2 regions of the Noviherbaspirillum sp. L7-7A genome follow, and region 1 is predicted to be linked to the other one. Evidence: predicted binding sites of a transcription regulator. Region 1 holds the regulator's gene; the other holds the start of a gene.
The links. Region 1 encodes LexA, which represses DNA repair genes until DNA is damaged. Its sites were predicted from a motif close to ACTGTATNNNNATACAGT; they were not measured.
Positions count from the first base shown of each region.

Region 2: KTQ42_RS04930 (DNA topoisomerase IV subunit B) is a predicted target of LexA. The motif match lies at 2,380-2,397, and genes of this name have one in related genera.

Region 1 covers NZ_JAHQRJ010000001.1:716,218-719,873, forward strand. The annotation lists gene KTQ42_RS03230 (RNA methyltransferase) at 1-791, shown strand, start outside; gene lexA (transcriptional repressor LexA) at 1,121-1,777, opposite strand; gene rpsF (30S ribosomal protein S6) at 2,047-2,415, shown strand; gene priB (primosomal replication protein N) at 2,437-2,757, shown strand; gene rpsR (30S ribosomal protein S18) at 2,759-3,043, shown strand; gene rplI (50S ribosomal protein L9) at 3,069-3,521, shown strand; gene KTQ42_RS03260 (MarR family transcriptional regulator) at 3,635-3,656, opposite strand, start outside.
Region 2 covers NZ_JAHQRJ010000001.1:1,084,669-1,088,324, forward strand. The annotation lists gene KTQ42_RS04925 (lytic transglycosylase domain-containing protein) at 1-239, opposite strand, end outside; gene KTQ42_RS04930 (DNA topoisomerase IV subunit B) at 239-2,227, opposite strand; gene KTQ42_RS04935 (glutamate cyclase domain-containing protein) at 2,836-3,656, opposite strand, start outside.

The DNA.
Region 1 (3,656 bases):
CCAGTCGTCCGGGCAATATCGGCGCCGCCGCCCGCGCCATGAAAACCATGGGCTTCTCCGAACTCGTGCTGGTGCGCCCGCGGCGCGACGATGCGCTGCAGGAAGAGGAAGCGGTGGCATTCGCCAGCGGCGCCCAGGATATTCTGGCCGGCGCGCGGATCGTCGAGACGGTCGATGAGGCACTGGCCGGCTGCAACTTCGCTGCCGCGGTCAGCGCCCGCTTGCGGGAATACTCGCCGCCCGTGCTGACGCCGCGCGGCATGGCTGCCCATCTGACGGCGGACGAAGGCCTGAAGGCAGCGGTATTGTTTGGCAATGAGCGCTTCGGGCTGCCCAACGAGGTGGTGCAGCGCTGCAATGTGCTGATCAACATCCCGGCCAATCCCGACTACTCGTCGCTCAATCTGGCGCAGGCGGTGCAGGTGCTTGCCTATGAGTGCCGGCTCGCTTCGCTCGGCGATGCATTGCCGGAGGCGGGTGTGGGATTTCGCGGCGAGGCGGCGGACAGGGTCCAGATCGACGGCATGTATGCGCATCTGGAAGAAGCCCTCGTTCATCTCGGCTTTTTGAACCCCGCCAGTCCCAAGAAGCTGATGCCGCGCATCAAGCGCATGTTCGCCCGTAGCGGTCTTGAAACAGAAGAGGTCAACATCCTGCGCGGCATCGCCCGCCAGATATTGCAGGCGGAGCCGGGAAGAAGAGGGCAGGGACGGAATGCGGCAGCGGCTGCGCAGCAGGGCGAAGCGCCTTTGAATGAAGGCAAGGGACGACACAATGGTCAAGCGGATTAAATGGTGTCTTGCCGCACAGGCTGCCGGGGCCGTGGGCCCGCTGCAAGGCCTGCCAAAGGCAAGCAGCCGAGGCGTCCTGCTCCTTAACTTGCCAGGCAATGCAAGCCGCAACCGCAATCGCGATCCAAGCCTGCCGGCAAGCCGGCATTAAGTACTGAAGGCCATGTCAAACATGCAGATTCTGGCCGCTGGTGCCACGTGCAGGTCGGATTTCGGGTGGTCGATATGACAGTAAGTGCTGCGATAACCGGTAAGGCAGCAACCGGAAGTGCAATGACAGGGGTCAGGCTTGGCTAGCAGGAAGCTAGTGCCGGCCCCTGATGCCTGTCCTAGCTCCAGGCGCGCAGCAAACCCACCGCAAGGCCTTCCAGCGCAAATTCTTCGCGTCCCGGGTGTACCCGTATGGTTTCAAAGTCCGGGTTTTCGGGAAGAAGTTCGATCACGGACCCGGACTTCTTGTAGCGCTTTACGGTGACATCATCTCCCAGACGGGCGACGACGATCTCGCCGTTCTTGGCGCTGTCCGCCTTCTTCACCGCCAGCAGGTCGCCGTCCATGATGCCGGCGTCGCGCATCGACATGCCGCGTACCTTCAGCAGATAGTCGGGGCGGCTGCGGAACAGCGACGGGTCGACGCTATAGGTCGCATCGATATGTTCCTGCGCGAGGATGGGCGAACCGGCAGCCACCCGGCCGACCAGGGGCAGGCTCAGGTGCATGACTGCCGGATGTGATGCCGGCGCCATGCCACGCAAGCCGGCTCTGTCGTGCGAGGCGTCTACCAGCCGGATGCCGCGCGACGTGCCAGGCGATATTTCAATGGCGCCCTTGCGGGCCAGCGCCTGCAGATGTTCTTCGGCGGCATTCGCGGAACGAAAACCCAGTATCTGGGCGATTTCAGCACGGGTGGGAGGAAAGCCGGTGTTTTCGATGGCATCCTGGATCAGTTTGAGTATCTGTTCCTGGCGGGCGGTAAGTTTGATCATGGGAACACCTGGATTGTAAGAAGCGGGGTGCCGAAATTGTAAAGCTGTTTGGAATGACAGCCTGTATTTTTATACAGTGGCTGTATAAAAGCAAGCGTATAACCCGCGAATTAGCTGCATTTAACGGAATATATTAGGGAAATCTTGCCGGAGCAGTTAAACGGCTTGAGTCGGATCGGGCTTTCTAGTATGATCGCGGGTTTTCCTCTTCCCACACTCGTCTTGACGCCGGGGTGGGCGATTCTTCAATCAGTCCAAAAGGAGTTTTCATGCGTCATTATGAAATCGTATTTATCGTTCACCCGGACCAGAGCGAGCAGGTTCCGGCGATGATCGAGCGTTACAAGGGCATCGTTACCACCCGCGGCGGTATCGTTCACCGCGTTGAAGACTGGGGCCGTCGCCAGATGGCTTACATGATCCAGAAGCTTGCCAAGGCACACTATGTTTGCCTGAACATCGAATGCGACAGCGAGACGCTTGCCGAAATCGAAACCGGCTTCAAGTTCAACGACGCTGTCCTGCGTCACCTGACCGTCAAGATGAAGCGCGCTGAAACCAGCCCGTCGCCGATGATGAAGGCAGTGCAGAAGGAAGACGCCGCCAAGAGCCACCGCGCTGAAGCCAGCGCTGCCTAAGGCGAGGGATATTCCCGGAGCGTGAACCAGTTTCAGTTTGTTGCAACAATTGCCGAGCGCGAGGTTCTGCGCTACACCCCGGCAGGCATCCCGATCGTCTCCGCCCGTTTGCTGCATGTATCGCAGCAGACCGAGGCGAAAATAGACAGACGGGTGGAATTTGAAATCGCCGCGGTTGCCGCTGGCGAGATTTCAGGAAGATTCCACAATGCCGACCTGGGCGGAACCTACCGGTTTTCCGGCTTCCTCTCTCGCAAGAGTCGCAACAGTAAAAGCCTCGTGTTTCATGTCAGCGATTTCGAGGCAGTCAACCAACATAGTGATATAGATACAGGAGCCTAAAATGGCATTCGGTAAAAAATTCGACAAGAGCAAGCTCAAGGAAAAGCGCAAGCAGCAGAACCCCCTGTTCAAGCGCAAGAAGTTCTGCCGCTTCACCGCCGCCAAGGTCGAGCAGGTGGACTACAAGGACGTCGACACCCTGAAGGACTTCGTCCAGGAAAACGGCAAGATCATGCCGGCACGCCTGACCGGCACCCGTGCCCACTACCAGCGTCAGGTCGACACCGCAATCAAGCGCGCACGCTATCTCGCGCTGCTGCCGTACACCGATCTGCACAACGCGTAATCGACGACTGGAATAGGAGAAAAACATGCAAGTCATTCTGTTGGATAAAGTCGTCAATCTGGGCAATCTGGGCGACGTCGTTCGCGTCAAGGACGGTTACGCACGTAACTTCCTGATCCCTAACCGCATGGCACGCCGTGCAACCCAGGCCGCCGTGGCTGAATTCGAAGTCAAGCGCGCTGACCTGGAAAAGGCCGCCGCCGAGAAGCTGGCAGCTGCCCAGGCGCAAGGCGACAAGATGAACGGCCTGACCGTTCAGATTTCGCAAAAAGCGGGTGTTGACGGCCGTCTGTTCGGTTCCGTCACCAACGCAGACGTTGCCGAAGCGCTGAGCAAGCAGGGCTTTGCCGTTGAAAAGGCGCAGGTTCGCATGCCCCAAGGTCCGATCAAGACCACCGGCGAGCATCCTGTCACCGTTTCGCTGCACACCGACGTGGCGGTTGAACTGACCGTTGCAGTGCAGGGCGAGCACGCCTGATGCCGCGGATTCTTATCCGATAAAAAATGCCGGGGATCCCCGGCATTTTTTTTGCCTGCCTGATTCGTTGCATCGCCGTTGCGAAGGCGCAGCACTGGGCAACATGTCAAGGCTCAGCTGTTGCCTATCATCCGC
Region 2 (3,656 bases), 370 kb from region 1:
GGGTGCTGTGACAGGTAGCGCTGCAATCCGTCGGCCGGCGCGGCCTGCGGCGCAGGCGCGGTCAGATCGCGCGAATCGAACGGGCCGTCGCCGCGCATGAACAGCTGATAGCGTTCATCCAGCTTCTCGGGGGCGAAATGCGCATTGCCATTGGCATCGATATAGCCGTAGATGTCGGCCCGGGCGACTTGCGACGCGCAGGCCAGCGCCAGTCCGCAGAGCAGCGCGGCCCATCGCATCAGATGTCGGCCTCGGCTTCGTTGCCGTGTTCTTCCAGCCACAGCCGGCGGGCCGACGCTTCGCCTTTACCCATCAGCATGTTGAAGCGCGCTTCCGAGGCTTCCAGGTCGAAGTCGCCCAGGGACACCGGCAGCAGGCGCCGGGTGTCCGGGTTCATCGTGGTTTCCCAGAGCTGCTCGGCATTCATCTCGCCCAGGCCCTTGAAGCGGGAGATCGCCCAGCCGCCATCCTTGATGCCGTCCTTGCGCAGCTTGTCCTCGATCGCCGTCAGCTCGCCATCGTCCAGCGCATACAGCTTCTGCACTGGCTTCTTGCCGCGCGCCGGCGCATCCACCCGATACAGCGGCGGGCGCGCGATACAGATGTGGCCGCGGTCGATCAGCTTGGGGAAATGCCGGAAGAACAGCGTCAGCAGCAGCACCTGGATATGGGCGCCGTCGACGTCGGCATCCGACAGGATGCAGATGCGGCCATAGCGCAGCCCGGACAGGTCCGGAGTGTCGTGCTTGCCGTGCGGGTCGACGCCGATTGCCACCGCGATGTCATGGATCTCATTGTTGGCAAACAGCCTGTCGCGCTCGGTTTCCCAGGCATTGAGCACCTTGCCGCGCAGCGGCAGGATGGCCTGGAATTCCTTGTCGCGGCCCATCTTGGCCGAGCCGCCGGCCGAGTCGCCCTCGACCAGGAACAGCTCGTTGCGCGACACGTCGCTCGATTCGCAATCGGTCAGCTTGCCCGGCAACACCGCCACGCCGGACGACTTCTTCTTTTCCACCTTCTGCGCCGAGCGCAGCCGGGTCTGGGCCTGGCGGATCACCAGCTCTGCCAGCTTCCTGCCGTAGTCCACATGCTGGTTCAGCCACAGCTCCAGCGGCGGACGGCAAAAGCCCGCCACCAGGCGCACCGCGTCGCGCGAGTTCAGCCGTTCCTTGATCTGGCCCTGGAACTGCGGGTCCAGCACCTTGGCCGACAGCACGAAGGAGGTGCGGGCGAACACGTCTTCCGGCAGCAGCTTCACGCCCTTGGGCAGCAACGCATGCATCTCGACAAAGTTCTTCACCGCGCCGAACAGGCCTTCGCGCAGGCCGGATTCATGGGTGCCGCCGGCCGGCGTCGGGATCAGGTTCACATAGGACTCGCGCATCACATTGCCGTCCTCGGTCCAGGCCACCACCCAGGCCGCGCCCTCGCCCTCGGCAAAGCCTTCGGCGTCGCGACCGGCATATTGCTCGCCTTCGAAGAGTGGAATCACCAGTTCCGCATTCGAGCCCTGCGCCAGCGATTCGGTCAGATAGCCGCGCAAGCCCTGGTCGTATTGCCATGTCTGGCTTTCGCCGGTGCGCTCGTGAACCAGCGTGACCTTCACGCCCGGCAGCAGCACTGCCTTGGAGCGCAGCAGCCGCTGCAGCTCGGCCTGCGGAATTGCGGAAGAGTCGAAGTACTTGGGATTGGGCCAGGCGGTGACGCGGGTGCCGGACTTCTTGTCCTCGCGGGTTGGTGAACGGGAGGTCAGCGGCTCGACCAGGTCGCCGTCGGCGAATGCCAGCTGATGCACCTTGCTCTCGCGCCAGACCGTGATTTCCAGGCGCGATGACAGCGCATTGGTCACCGACACGCCAACGCCATGCAGGCCGCCGGAGAATGCATAGGCGCCGCCGCTGCCCTTGTCGAACTTGCCGCCGGCATGGAGCCGGGTGAAGACGATTTCGACCGTCGGCACCTTCTCCTCGGGATGCAGGCCAACCGGGATGCCGCGCCCGTCGTCATCGACGCTGATGCCGCCGTCGGCACGCAGTGTCACCACGATGTTGCGGCAATGCCCGCCGAGCGCTTCGTCGGAGGCATTGTCGATGACTTCCTGGATGATGTGCAGCGGATTCTCGGTGCGGGTGTACATGCCGGGCCGTTGCTTGACCGGCTCCAGGCCTTTGAGAACGCGGATCGATGATTCGCTGTAGTCGGAAATTTGGTTCTTTTTGGTTGCCATTCAGTGGGAAGCAGTAGCAATACGGTGAAACGCCAGACCGGCAAAGTACAGGCTTGCCGGACAAAATGCCTGCATTTTAATGAAAATGGAGCGGCTGGGGCGACATTCGGAGCAGGGATGGCTAAGCGGAAGAGAAAATTATAGCAGAAAACACTGTTTATTTATACAGTTACGGGCATCGGGAAACTGCTGGCGGCGCCATACCTTGCCCTATGTAATGAAGGCAAGCATGTCGTTTTCCTTGTACCTTGCACGAGCATCTGCCGGGTATATAAGCGTTATGGCGGTGCTGCACAGGCCAAAGCTGCAATGGATATCGGTTAGCCAACAGCCTGGTACGCATGGAAAGTTGCTGGTGTCATTCGCCATATGGTCGGGCTTGCCTATCCAGCGTTGACTTGAATCGCCTATCCGCTGACGCGACACCCGCGCCAGTCGAGCTTGCCAGGAAACTGCATGGACAGTTTCTGGCCACCGCTGGCTGCGTCCGCTGACGCACAGCACTTGGTCAGTAAGGGAGACCAATGCAGCGATGTCAAACGCTGGTCCTGGTGCCCGGTTTATCCAGGGCCAAAAGCGCACGGACACTGCCTTGCAAGGGCCTCTTCTCAGCTTTCCGGTTGATTGCCATGCGCCGCTGGTTGCGCCCTCGGCTCAGGCGCGGGCTGAATTTTCACGTTCGGGAACCTGACCTCGAACAGTGGCACGGTTCGCCTTTTGATATGGTGGTGCATGGATTCTGCCACCTTTACCTTGGGGCCGGTTGTCGACACCTGCAGATCGACGAGATTGCGGTAGTCCTGATTCGCGGCCAGTGGGTGCTTCTGAAGAAATCGGATTGTCTCATCGACCTGGGCGAACAGCGGATCGATGAGGGGGATGCTATCCGGCCGCAGTTCAGCCGCCACAAGACGCTCGTTCAACACCGCTCTGATAATGTCCTTAAGCGCCGGAAAGTGCGTGCAGCATAGCCATATCGACGAGGAATTCAGCGGAATCAAGTCGACGTAGCGTCTCACTTCATGCATCAACTCCTGGTAGGCGGGGCTGTTGCTGTCCTTCATATGCGCCAGACCGTTGACGAACCGGGCGAGGTCCTTGTTCGGGCGTTCCTTCCTGTCGCCGCAGCCAATGACCTTGACTTCCGGAAAGTCCAGGTTCTGCCTGGTCGCGGATGCCTTGATCGACTTGGGGTAGGCGTCGCTCCTCATTGTTCCCTCGGTCGTCAGGAGCGTTGGCCGTGGTCCTCCCGAGTCAAGGACCGCTTCCGAAACGGTTTTTACCAGATCGATGATTTGTACCTGATAACCCTTGATGCCTTCGGCATGCAGCCAGTCTCCAACCGCTTTTCGGACCCGGTCAAGGTCCACTGTACAGGCGGTGTTGCAGACCATGACAATGACGTCGGCCTTGAGCTTTGCCGAGTAGG